One region of the Arthrobacter sp. V1I9 genome, then DNA from elsewhere that is predicted to be linked to it. Evidence: riboswitches for the same ligand, from Rfam matches in the RefSeq annotation. Region 1 holds a riboswitch; each other region holds the start of a gene.
What was found. Region 1 has a riboswitch for cyclic di-AMP ahead of QFZ70_RS14000 (C40 family peptidase). Riboswitches for the same ligand answer to the same signal wherever they lie in the genome.

Region 1 (4,204 bases):
GGGCCTACGTCCATGACGAGGCCTGCCGCTGGGAGCATGTGATGAGCGAGCGGGTGGAACGCCGTATCTACGAGATGCTTAACCACCCCACCGAGTCTCCGTACGGGAACCCGATTCCCGGGCTGGCCGCCTTGGGCGGGCTGCCGTCCCCGGGCTTTGCCGACGGAGCCATCAGCCTCCTGGAAGCGATGAAGTCCTACGGGCCCGCCTCAGCCGTGACTATCAGCCGGCTTGCCGAGCCCATCCAGGTGGAGCCGGAACTGCTCTCGCAGCTGGATGAGGGCGGCATAAGGCCGGGGGCTGCTGTGTCGCTGGAGCGGGTGGGGGACTACATCTCCGTCCGGGTTCCCGGCATCGAAGGGGCACTTGAGCTGCCTCCGGAGGTGGCCGCGCACGTGTTCGTGGCCGTCCGCTAGCGGGCTGGCCCGCGCGCCTCGCTACCCCATGTGAGGTGGGTTACGCAAAGATAACGGAATTGTTACTTTGGGTGTTAACCCTCTATAGTTGAACCGAAGCGTTGATATTAAAGCGTTACCTGATCTGGAGCCGAGCTCTGCCAGCGGATCAGGAGCATGAGTCGTAACTGGCAGAGGCGGGGGAACCACAAGCGGCAGCCGGGGGACTGCCTTGGGGTGAAGTCCGTCAGCAGCAAGCCTCTTCCAGCGAAGGAATCCCTCCGGGGATATCTCTGTGCCGAAGCTTGCTTACGGCGGACCGGGTCTTTGAACTCTCTGACCCGAATCCGACAGCTAACTTCGCAGGCTTTCCAGAGAGGAACCCTTCTTGACCATGCACAATTCCAGGGGACGCCGCCGCGCGGCGGTCCCTGCTTCGACACCGCGCGTTGTCGAAGTCATCACCTCGGAACGCCCCCGCGATCCGCACCGTGATGCGCGCCGGCGTCGGGGTCCATTCCGTCAAATCACCGAGTTCGCTGCTGCCAGCGGCATCGGCCAGAAGGCCGGCGTCGCCCTGGCCGCCACCGGACTGGTGCTTACCGTGACCGTACCGGCCACCAGTCCCGTGATGGCCACGGATGCGTCAGGGAACTCTCCTGTTGCCGCGTCCGCTGTAGCCCCACAGCCCAAAATTTCCGCGGAAGCGGAGGCCGAAATCGACTTCAGCCGGTCCGCCGTGGTCACCGAAGCGGACCCGGACGGGAAGCTCAAACAGCTGCTCAGTGCCCAGTCTGCGGGCGCCATCACCCGCGCCGCTTCCACCGGAAGCCTCGGTGCCCCGCTCGCTGCATTGAGCACTGCCTCACCCTTTGGCTACCGCGTCAGCCCCATCACGGGAGGCTCCGGTGATTTCCACCGCGGACAGGATTACGTAGCCCAGTGCGGCACCTCCGTTCTGGCTGCGGCCACCGGAACCGTTACCTTTGTGGGCTGGCACGAGTACGGTGGCGGCAATCGCGTTGTAGTGGACCACGGCAACGGCCTGGAAACCACGTACAACCACCTCTCGTCCTTCAGTGTGAAGGAGGGGCAGACAGTATCCCGCGGGGATGTTGTGGCCCTCAGCGGGACCACGGGAGCCTCCACAGGCTGCCACCTGCACTTCGAGGTCCAGGTCAACGGCGAAGTTGTTGACCCCACTGGCTGGCTCTAGTCAAGTGACGGTGAACTATCAAATGATGTTGACCTGCCGTGACCTGAATGTGACATTCAAGCAAAACTGCTGTACCGTCTAACTCGCGTCAACTTTTCCGAAGTTGACGCTCTTGTGCGGATTGCCTAACTCTGCCACCGCTCAAGGTCCGTTCGCATTTCATCGTCTGGCAGGGGCGGGGGAACCAATTATGGCCTTCAGTTTGAAGGCCTTGGGGTTAAGTCGCAAAAGCTTCCCAGGAAGCCGCGCGGCCGGGTGACTCCCATCCGAATCCGACAGCTCACCTCGCAGGCATTGGGAGAGGCTACCTTCGTGTCTTCACGCCATAATTCTGCGCGCCACCGTGCGCAATCGGTTCGTACCAACCCCCTGGACACCATGTCCAAGGCTGTTAGTGCCAATGCCGGGACAGTAGGTCGCCAGGCTGCAGTTATCGCTGCTGCGTCCGGCCTCGTCCTGACCTTGGGCCTGCCGGCCAACGCGGCGGACACCACCGCTGGTGTCTCTGCTTCCACCGAGTCAGGGTCCGCGCAGTCGGCCCTCGCGGTCACTGCGGCACCCACGGCTACCGTGTCCTTCGAGCGTCCGGTGGTCAAGACCATCGCAGCTCCCGTGCTGGAGCCGGTGACTGTCCAGTCAACTTCTGATGACGATGACACGGCCGCGGCCGTGGACACGGACACCGTTTCCACAGAGTCCACCGCTACGGCTTCCACAGAGACCACCGCAGCGGCAGCAGCAGAGAAGGTCGTGGCCACCGCGTCCTCGGCTGCCACCTCCGGCATTGCGGCCATCGCCTACACCGGCATCGGCAGCCCGTATGTGTGGGGCGGCACCACCCCCAGCGGCTGGGACTGCTCCGGCTTCACCCAGTGGGTTTACGCCCAGGCCGGCATCAGCATCCCCCGCGTCAACGCCTGGACTGCGATGAAGCCCACGTCCACGCCGCAGCCGGGCGACCTCGTCATGCAGAACGGCGGTGCGCACGTCGGCATCTACGTTGGCAACGGCATGATGATCAGCGCCTTGAACCCCTCGCAGGGAACGCTCCTGCACTCGGTAGCTGCTACCGGTTCCTCCGCGTTCTACACCATGAACTAGTTCTTCGACCTTACGGTCCAAGGGCTTTTTCTTTGCCCAAACGCTTTTCGCTAAATCACACATCCCCGTTCGGGGCGTGCCGGCGTACCCCCAAGATGCCGGCACGTCCAGTCACCTTTGGCTGCCTACATGCGGTTTGAAGGAAAACGAAAGAGAGAACTGATGACTACTCGTGCAACCGCACGGCACCGCGCCGAGGTCACCAAAACCAACTCGCTCGCCATCATTGCCAAGGCTGTCGGCGACAACGCCGGCGGCGTAGGACGCCAGGCAGCTGTCATCGCAGCTGCTTCCGGTCTGGTCCTGACCAGCGGCCTGGCTGCCAACGCTGCTGACGCCAACGTTCAGCGCGACTCCGCTCCGGCTTCCACCCTGGAAGTTGAATCAACGGTTGAGGCTCCCATCTCGGCTGCTTCCACCATTGCCATCACCTTCGAGAAGCCTGCCGTGACCACCACGCCGGCTCCCGTTGTGGAAGCTCCGGAGCCCGAGGTTGAGGTTGAGGTTCAGGAAGCAGCTCCGGCTCCCGCTCCTGCGCCCGCTCCCGCCGCAGAGACGGCCGCTGTTGCCAAGGTGACCGCCACGGCTCCGGCCGCTGCAGCCCCCGCCGCTCCTGCCTCGGCAAGCGGCAAGGGCGCAGCCATACTGTCCGCCGCCTACGCCCAGCTCGGCGTTTCGCAGGACTGCACCATGCTGGTGACCAACTCCCTGGCTGCCGTGGGCATCAACTTCCACGACTGGCCTGCCGGTTACCTCTCCCTGGGGCGCACCGTGAGCGCTGCCGAGGCTCAGCCGGGCGACCTCATCTACTACGCCGACGGTGGTTCCGGCATGGCCCACATCGCCGTCTACGCCGGCAACGGCCAAGCGGTGCACGGCGGCTACAACGGCAACCAGACCGTTGTCTTCAGCGCCAACGTGGGCTCCGGCCCGGTGTTCATCCGCGTCAACTGACATCCCTGCAGCCGCGCTTAGCGGCTGATCAAGACGCATCAGGACCCCTGCCCTTACAGCGGGGGTCCTGCCGGGTTAAACCCCGGGTCCATCTGCCCGGGGCACTAATTCCGGCGGGACACGGCGGCCCGGGTGACAGGAATTAGCTGATAGTGCACTTCTTTGTTTACTCTTGTGGTGTCGATCCATAGCCCGGACCACGCCGAGGGCAGCCGGCCCTCGTGCCCCTGACCGGGTGCGGCCGTGAAGAGGTACGTGCATGCGCACTCTCGTTCTGAATGCTGGATATGAACCGCTGGCGGTTATTACTTTCCGCCGGGCGCTGGTGCTTGTGCTCACGGGCAAGGCGAGCGTTGTGGCTGAAGGGGACGACCCCGTAGTGGGTCCCCAGGAGATTTTGGGCCGCCCGTCCGTGATTCTCCTGAACCGCTACATCCGCCCCAGATATAATCAGTCCACTGCTGTGAGCCGGCGCGGGGTGCTGAGACGGGACGGGCACAAGTGCGCCTACTGTGGAAAAGCTGCCCACACCATCGAC
Region 2 (4,204 bases), 140 kb from region 1:
CTGGCGGGTCCGCAGGGCACTTGAGCACAGGATGAAGTCCGGAACAACGTTGTGCTTAAGCAGCCAGCGACCGGCAAGCGGCGCCTCCCGATGGCCCCGCTCCTCCAGCGGCCGTTCATGATCCGCCACACCACCAGGCCAGTCGGCCTTGGCATGCCGCATGATCACAAGGCGTCGAAGATGGTGCTGGCTCATGGCCCAAGCCTAATGCCAGCCTCAACCCCAGCCGCAGGGGCTAATGCCTGGAGAGGGCCAAGTAGACGGGTGCCGCCCCTAAGGCGTCAAACAGTAAAGGTTAGATCGAGTATTCCGGAGCGGCCCAGACAACAACCTCCGGGTGCTCGTAGAACCGGTAGCCCTGGCCGCGGACGGTGCGCACGGTGTTGGCGAGGCGGCCGAGCTTGGAGCGGAGGCGGCGGATGTGGACATCGATGGTGCGCTCGTTGGGTACTTCTTCGGCGTTCCGCCACAGGCCTTCGAGCAGTTCGTCCCGGCCCACGGTGCGGGTGCCGTTTTCCACCAGGTAGTTCAGGAGCTCGAACTCCTTGAACGTCAGGTTCAGGGATTCACCATCAAGGTGCACTTCGCGACGGGCGAGGTCGATCAGGACACCCGAGGGACGCGGTTCCTGGGGCTGCTGCGGCCGGGGGGTTTCTGTGCGCTGACGGGTGTTGACCGTAGGGTCACCGAAAGTCGAGCGGACGACGTCGAGGGCCGAGCCGGGGGTGCCGGCCGGGGCGACGGCGACAGCGGCGTAGCTCTCGGCTCCGGTTACCAGGGACTGGGCGTAGGCGCGGATTTCCTGGGCGAGCTTGGCGATGGAAGTACCTGCGGCTGCCGCGGTTTCCTCATCGATTCCCATGTACAGAACGAATCCACGCGCAACGTTGTCGTTGGCCACGGGGCGGACCGGGTTCGGCCCGGCCACTACAGGGGTTGGAGCGGTGACCGGCGCGGACTCCGACGGCGGGACGGCGCGGAGCTGGCCGTAGGAGTTGGGGTTGTAGGCCTGGGGGCCGTATCCCGGGCCAGGGAAGCTGCTTCCCGAAGTTGCGGGAGCGAGCGACGTGCGCGGTCCGAAGCCGGGGCGGAGGCCGGACGGCTGGCCACCCTTGGCGGCGTTACGGACAGAAATGTGGACGTATCCGGATGCAACTGACATGGAATGCTTACCTCAATGTGAATGGCCGTCATCGCGGCTCGAATGCTGGGTTCCCCGCAATGGATTGGGGAGGGACGCCCGACGCTGGGCTGGGGGGCGTATGCCTACGAACTTCAAGGGGTGGGAAGATCAGGCGTACATTCGACAACAGCGCATGTCGGCAGCAGCTGATGTGCTGGGCCAATAGTCTGCGGCTGCAGGTGCTGTTGAGTTCTTGTTCACAATGGAAGTGTGCAGCGTAACAATGCTAACTTGCAAGTAACAATGGACGCCTTGGTCCGCATATTGAGACAAAAGCGCTTAATGTGCTGCAGATCACGATTCTGACGAATGGTCAGATTACTGATCATTTCCCCGGTTTTCTGTCCAGCGGGCTGCCGACGGTGAACAAAATTCGGGCCTGCCCTTGTCAACGAGCTTTTTCTTCAGATGCACCGGGAATGCCGGAATCGCCCAGCCGTGCGGGGCCTCCTGTCCAGCGGCACGGGCTTTGGACAGTGAAAATGCCTCGTCCTCCGCCTCAGGAACAACGAGCTCGCGAGGCGCGGGAACCCATAGCCGCGGCTCACCGATCGATCGCCCCCAGCCCTCCCGCCCGGGCGGATGCCCCATCCGCGCCCCGGTGGTCGACGACGAGTCAACCCTTTCCGAGCTGATGAGCATGGGCCTGCGAATGGCCGGCTCATCAGTGGCGGTGGCTGCGGAGGGCCCTGAGGCCGTAAAGCTGGCCAAGGACTTCCGCCCGAACGTCCTGGTTCTTGACGTGATGCTCCCGGGGTTCGACGGCGCAAAGTCGCTGGCCCGTATGCAGAGCCAGTCGGAGCGGATGACCGCTTCGGTAGAAGATCTGCTCCTGCTGGCCCGGCTCGATGAGGGCCAGCCTCTCAAGCTCAGCGAGGTGGACCTCTCGTAGCTGGTGATCGAAAGCGTCAGAGACGAAAAGGTGATGGCGCCCGGGTACAACTGGCAGCTGCAGCGTCCGGACGAGCCCGTTGTGGTCAACGGCGAGGGTAACGGTGACGTCACAGCCGCGGCGCACGGGCTTGCCTTGGCAGTGCCGTTCCTGCGAGCCTTTCGGCAAGGCGACGCGCCGCCGTCGTGATCTCTGTTACCAAAATGTGACTTGTGCTTTGAATTCCTGTACCGTCGATTAGGTACGGTTCCCGTTCGGGCCGTATATCCGGATGACGCCAAGCTCTGCCACTTCCCGGATTCCTCTTGAACCAAGGCAGAGGCGGGGGACCCACCGTCCCGGGCACTGATTGCCCTTGGGGTTAAGCCAGCACGTGATCTTTCCGTCTGGCCGGATGCCCTCATCCGAACCCGACAGCTAACTCCGCAGGTGTGAGAGGCGATTCATCATGTTCAAGTTCCTGGCACAGCCACGCCCGAAAAACGAGTCTGCACCGCAGGCCGCACCGGAAACCGGCAAAATCCCTTCCTTCGGCAAGCGCGCCGCCGTGGTGGCCGCGTCATGCGCACTCCTCATCGGGGTGGGCGCTGCAGGGCAGGCTACGGAAACCAGCATCCGCGTAGCAGCCACCGAGACGCAGGCCGCCGAGGCGCAAGCCAGCCTCAGCATCGAGAAGAGCGAGATCACGGCGAATCCCGCGCCGGAGTCTGCTGCTCCAGCCCTGCCGGAAATCAACGTGGTTCCGCAGGCGGCCGAGCCCGCACCGGCTCCGAAAGCCGCACCGGCACCCGCTCCCAAGCCTGCACCGGCACCAAAACCTGCACCGAAGCGTGCACCGGCGCCCAAGCCTGCCCCCGTCGTCGCGGTCAATGATCCCGCCGGCGCCCAGGCTTATGCGGCCAGCAAGCTGGGAAGCTACGGTTGGGCTCCTGACCAGATGCAGTGCCTGAAGACACTGTGGACCAAGGAATCGGACTGGACCACCACGGCCACCAACCCGAGCAGCGGCGCCTACGGCATCGTCCAGTCCCTGCCGGCCGAGAAGATGGCCAGCGCCGGCGCGGACTACCGCACCAACTACCGCACCCAGATCAACTGGGGCCTGGACTACATCCAGGAGCGCTACCAGTCCCCGTGTGGTGCGCTGAACTTTCACCTGTCGAACAACTGGTACTAAGCACACCGGTTCCACAGGACACATCAGCCGGCGCGGCCCGCACCTTCTCGAGGGGCGGGCCGCCCGGCGTATGTGAACCATGACCGACCTCAAAGCCGGAAAAATGACCCGCCCGTCGCAGTAAGTCAGGCGCCGCGGCCGGGGATGTACTGGACGGCCCACCTGTTGCCGTCGGGATCTGCGAAGTACACAAAGTGGCCCCAGTCCTGTATGTCGACGTCACTGACGTCTACCCCGTTGTTTTTCAGATGCTGGTGCGCGGCAGAGATGTCGTTTACCACGAGCTGGAGGTTGGAGCCGGTGCCCGGAGGTGCGTCCGTAAGCCCCTCCCCGATGCAGATCGAGCAGGCCGAGCCCGGCGGCGTCAGCTGGACAAAGCGGATCGAATCCGTGGGCCGCTCATCAAAGTCGGCATTGAACCCTACCTTGTTGACGTAGAAATCCTTGGCGCGGTCCACGTCTGACACAGGGACATACACAAGTTCCAGTTTCCAGTCCATCCGCACAGGCTAGCGACGCGGCGCGGAATGCAAAAGGCTTGAGGACTACCCCGCGATGCCGTAAAGGCGGTCGCCCGCGTCCCCAAGTCCGGGGACGATGTATGACTTCTCGTTGAGCTTTTCGTCGATTGAAGCCAGGACGATGGTTACGTTGGCGTCCGCGAGTTCCTCCTCAAGCTTCGCCAGGCCTTCCGGGGCGGCGAGGAGGCAGATGCAGGTTACGTCCGAAGCGCCGCGCTTGAAGAGGAACTTGATGGCTTCGCGCAAGGTTCCGCCGGTGGCGAGCATGGGGTCCAGGACAAAGATCTGACGGTCCGTGAGGTTCTCGGGGAGGCGCTCGGCGTAGGTGATGATGTCCAGGGTCTCCTCGTCCCGGGCCATGCCCAGGAAGCCGACCTCTGCGGTGGGAACGAGTTTGGTCATGCCCTCGAGCATGCCCAAGCCGGCGCGCA
Region 3 (4,204 bases), 1.3 Mb from region 1:
CGGTGGCGGCATCGGGCTGCCCATCGAAGAACTGGGCCAGGACGGTTTTGAAAACAGTTTCCCCGGGGGCCGCGCGCAGGAACAGCGTCATGGACGAGTGCAGCTTCCGCGCATCGATGCCGCCGAGGATGTCCTCCGCGGAGCGCCCGGCATGGTTCGTGATGGCCAGGGCGCAGTCGAACAACCGCGGACCCAGCACCGCGTGGTCCAGGTAGTCCCGGGCTTCAGCGAGGGATTTAAGGGCATACCGGCGTGACATGTCGCTGTGGCCCAGGCCGGCGATCTGGGGAAAAATAAACCACATCCAATGGCCGGACTTGCTGCCCATCTGCAGTTCTGCCAGCGCCTGGTCGTACGCTCCGCCGCTGTCCTGCGCGGCCACAAATCGTTCCAGGTCATAGGGTTCGTTCATGGGTGTCTCCTTGTGGTGGGGCTTCGGGGCTGGATTGCTGCTCGAGGAAGCCGGCGGCGCCGAGCAGCCGGGCATCCGGGTCGGTCCGCCAACGGGCAACGACAACATCTGCGCGTTGCCGGTCGCGCCCGCTTAGCCGTGCCAGGAACGGCGCCACGACGTCGGCCAGCAGGGGGTCTGTCAGCTCTGGGGTGCCGGCAGTCCGCAGGAAACCCTCGATGCGGGTCAGGTCCGAATGGCGCAGGAGTGACACTTTGGACTGCAGCAGGACAACGGCGGCCAGCCGGCGTTCGTACACTGCCCTGGCGCCGGGCCGGGGCAGCCCCCACAGGGCTGATGCCAGCTGCACCACGCCATCGTGGTCGAGGTCCTTGTACTTCCGCAGCGCGTCGCGGATGGTTCCCCTGACAGCGCCGACGGAGGAACCGTAGGAGGCCAGTAGACCGCCCAGCCGGCCCTCGACGTCGTCCGCCCGGTACCAGGCGCCCTCGTTCTGCAACGTGCGGTCAACGAATTCAGCGGCAGCCGCCACACGATCCATGCCGCTGCTCATGGGCGCCCTGCCGAGGCGTGCCGGATGCAGAACGGGGTCCACGGCCGTGCCTCCAGCCTGCCTTCGGCGATCGCGTCCCCGCAGACAGCGCAGGTCCCGTAGGTTCCCTCAGCGATTCTGGCCAAGGCTGCGTCCACCTGATCCAGCCCGGCACTGCTCTGCTTCAGCAGGGCGGAGGCCTGGGACAGCTCGAAGGCGATGGTGGAGCCTTCCGGATCGTGTTCGTCATCCACGTTCGAGTCCTGGCGCGCCGAGTTTGCGGAGGCGATGTCCGCGCGGAGCGCCGGAAGGAGGGCAATCTTCCGCTCCCGCTCCTCCTCGAGCAGGATCCGGAATCTTTCAAAGTCGGCCATGGCAAAAGCCTAGCGCGGGTGGTTCGGGTACCCGTTTCAGCCGCGCGTTGAAGGCTGGCGTGCCTTCATCGGTGATGCGATGGAGTTCCGCGCCGACTCAGGGATTGGCAAGGAACGGCGGGGCCTAAAGGTGCTGGCCAAACCAGGCGAGGGTGTCGTTCCACGCGGCCGTGGCCTGGGCTTCGTTGTAGCGGTCGCCGGTGTCGTTGTGGAAGGCGTGGTCCACGCCGGGGTAGACGGTGATCTGGTGGACAACGTCGGTTGCCGCGAGCGCATCCTTGAGCGCAGGCATGGCGGCGGTGATGCGTTTATCACGTTCAGCGTAGACTCCAAAAACTGCCGCTTTGATGCCCGGCACCTTGCCCAGGTCGGGGGCGGGGCCATAAAACGCCGCCGTGGCCTTCAGCCCGTCCAACTCCGTGGCCGCCTGCCAGGTGATGCCGCCGCCGAAGCAGTAGCCGGTCATGGCGATGCGCTGGCCGTCCACAAAGTCCTGGCCCCGGAGATACTCCACCGCTGCCTTGAAGTCGGCAATGTGACGCTGGGCGCCCGCCTGGATGAGGGCACCGGGAACAGCGTCACGGTCCAGGTTCGCAGTCCCGCCTTCTCGGCTCAGCAAATCAAGAGCCAGGGCAACGTACCCCTCTTTCGCAAAGCGCCGCGCCACGTCTTCGATATGGGCTGTCAGCCCTCGGTTCTCATGGCAGATCAGTACTGCAGGGCTGCGCCCCGCCCGCTCCGGCTTGGCCTGGTAGGCGCTGATAGGGGTTCCACCGGACGGAAACTGGATAGTCGCCGTCGTCATCCCTGATGCGCCCTCCGGAAGGGAAAGCGGGCTCTTGGCCGCAGGGACGGCACCTGCGGCCCCTGCGTCGGCCGTTCCGGTGGCCGACGATGTGGAAGGTTCCGGCGTGGGCATGGGGTCGGTGCTCGGCGGTACCTCGCTGGGAGTGCAGCCCACCAGCAACATCGCCGCCGCGGCTGTCGCCGTGCTGCCCGTAATGAAGGCAACCCGCCGGGTGAAGGTCCGCTGGCTCAGCGTACCGGCGCGGTAGTCGTCAAAAAACTCCTCAATCAAGTACTTTTCGTACTTTCCAAGCTGGGTCACGGTGCCTCCTCGGGGTGGGCATATCCTCCTCCGCGCGGCGCTTCCGGGCAAGCTTCCGGCCCCGCCTTCGAGTTCCTTTACTACTTTGTGACCAAAGCAACACAGCTTCCGTAGCAGGAAAGTATCTCGCGAGGTCAGCCGCGTGGTAAATCCAATTCAAGTCATTTGCGGAATGTGATAGAAGCACCTCGCATGTTACCCAAACGTGACAATGCACCCGAAGTCGGGTTAGGGTCTTCAGGTGTCCCTCCCAGACGGGACATTCCCCTCAGTATGCCGAGCCCTGCCACTGACCCGGGAACCCAACGCTTTCCAGCTGGCAGGGACGGGGGAACCACGTTTCCACCGGCCTCACGCGAGGCCTTGGGGTTAAGTCGAGAGCGACACCGTTCATTACGGAATTGCTCCCGGCCGGGTATCTCCAACCCGAACCCGACAGCTCACCCCGCAGGCATGGGAGAGGCGATCAACCGTGTCAAAAAATTCCACCACCGCCCGTCACCGCGCGACTCCGGCCCGCTCAATCGCACTCGAGGGTCTGGCTGTCTCAGCCAAGTCCCTTGGCCGCCCGGCGCTCGCCGTTGCAGCAGCATCCGGCATTGCCTTCGGTGTCGGCGCCCCGGCCCACGCAGGCGTAACCGGTCCGGACACCACCGAGACCACTAACACCCAGGCTTACGCAGCACCGGCTGCTGCAGTGGCTGCCCCCGCAGCAGCTGCAGGCAACGTGCACACCGTTGTTGCCGGCGATACCCTGGGCGCCATCTCGGCCGCCCACGGAGTAGCCCTGAACGATGTCCTGTCCGCCAATGGGCTGTCCATCTCCGCGATCATTTACCCCGGCGACCAGATCAAGGTCCCCGGCGCCGGTTCCGTTGCAGCCGCTCCGGCGGCTCCGGCAGCTGCGGCTCCGGCTCCGGCCGTGACTGCCGCCGCCCCCGCCAACACCGGAATGAACCTGTCCTACGCCTCCACGGCTCCTGCTCCGGCAGCACCCGCCCCGGCAGCTCCCGCGGCCACCGGCACCGGTACCGGCGCAGCCATCCTCGCGAACGCCTACGGCCAGGTGGGCGTCCAGCAGGACTGCACCGCCATGGTGGAGAAGGCTCTCCGTTCCGTGGGCAAGAGCGTTGGCGACCTGGCCCCGGGCCAGTTCTACCAGTACGGCACCACTGTGGGCACCCCGGCTCCCGGTGACCTGGTGATCACCGCCGGTCACGTTGGCGTCTTCGCCGGCAACGGCCAGGTTGTCAGCGGTGGCGTGGACGGCTTCAAGACCGAGGTCCACTCCATCAGCTGGCTCAGCGGCGCTTCCTTCGTCCGCGTAGCGTAGTAACACCACCCAAGCAGGGGCGGCAGACGGGATTGTTCCCGGCGGCCGCCCCTGTTTTGTTTCCGGCCGTCGTGAGCCGGTGCTCAGCTGCCGGGGGCGCTCAGGTCCCGCAGAAGGTCTGGTAGCTGCCGAAGTCCTCCGGCGCTCCCTCGGTGTAGCGTTCCAGCCCTGGCCGCTCAGTGAACGGGGCGCGGACCACTTCAAGGAGCCGGGTGAAGGGATCAAGGTCTCCGTCCGTTGCTGCGGCGAGCGCTTCCTCTACCAGATGGTTGCGTGGGATGTAGGCGGGATTGACCCTGTCCATCAGTTCCGCGTCCGGTTGCAGGGCACGCCACCGCGCAGCCCATGTGTCGAAGGCAGCCAGGTCAAGGACCATCCCGCGGGCTGGGCGGTCATTTCCCCTTGCCGCTTGGGAGAGGTTCCGGAAGAACGACGTGTAGTCGAC

Region 2: linked by a shared signal. The riboswitch ahead of QFZ70_RS14585 (hypothetical protein) and the one ahead of QFZ70_RS14000 (C40 family peptidase) in region 1 are both predicted to bind cyclic di-AMP.
Region 3: linked by a shared signal. The riboswitch ahead of QFZ70_RS08320 (LysM peptidoglycan-binding domain-containing protein) and the one ahead of QFZ70_RS14000 (C40 family peptidase) in region 1 are both predicted to bind cyclic di-AMP.

Annotation. Positions count from the first base shown of each region.
Region 1 covers NZ_JAUSYU010000001.1:2,993,061-2,997,264, reverse strand. Annotated here, with positions in the region: gene QFZ70_RS14010 (metal-dependent transcriptional regulator) at 1-416, shown strand, start outside; cyclic di-AMP (ydaO/yuaA leader) riboswitch at 535-779, shown strand; gene QFZ70_RS14005 (M23 family metallopeptidase) at 790-1,611, shown strand; cyclic di-AMP (ydaO/yuaA leader) riboswitch at 1,724-1,919, shown strand; gene QFZ70_RS14000 (C40 family peptidase) at 1,990-2,712, shown strand; gene QFZ70_RS13995 (NlpC/P60 family protein) at 2,875-3,666, shown strand; gene QFZ70_RS13990 (HNH endonuclease) at 3,926-4,204, shown strand, end outside.
Region 2 covers NZ_JAUSYU010000001.1:3,130,094-3,134,297, forward strand. Annotated here, with positions in the region: gene QFZ70_RS14570 (histidine phosphatase family protein) at 1-195, opposite strand, end outside; gene QFZ70_RS14575 (winged helix-turn-helix domain-containing protein) at 296-1,162, opposite strand; partial or broken gene QFZ70_RS14580 (response regulator) at 1,785-2,171, shown strand; cyclic di-AMP (ydaO/yuaA leader) riboswitch at 2,358-2,518, shown strand; gene QFZ70_RS14585 (hypothetical protein) at 2,524-3,252, shown strand; gene QFZ70_RS14590 (glyoxalase superfamily protein) at 3,378-3,752, opposite strand; gene upp (uracil phosphoribosyltransferase) at 3,798-4,204, opposite strand, start outside.
Region 3 covers NZ_JAUSYU010000001.1:1,740,527-1,744,730, reverse strand. Annotated here, with positions in the region: gene QFZ70_RS08340 (DUF1810 domain-containing protein) at 1-412, opposite strand, end outside; gene QFZ70_RS08335 (DNA alkylation repair protein) at 396-965, opposite strand; gene QFZ70_RS08330 (TraR/DksA C4-type zinc finger protein) at 962-1,318, opposite strand; gene QFZ70_RS08325 (dienelactone hydrolase family protein) at 1,443-2,426, opposite strand; cyclic di-AMP (ydaO/yuaA leader) riboswitch at 2,691-2,895, shown strand; gene QFZ70_RS08320 (LysM peptidoglycan-binding domain-containing protein) at 2,899-3,759, shown strand; gene QFZ70_RS08315 (YdiU family protein) at 3,860-4,204, opposite strand, start outside.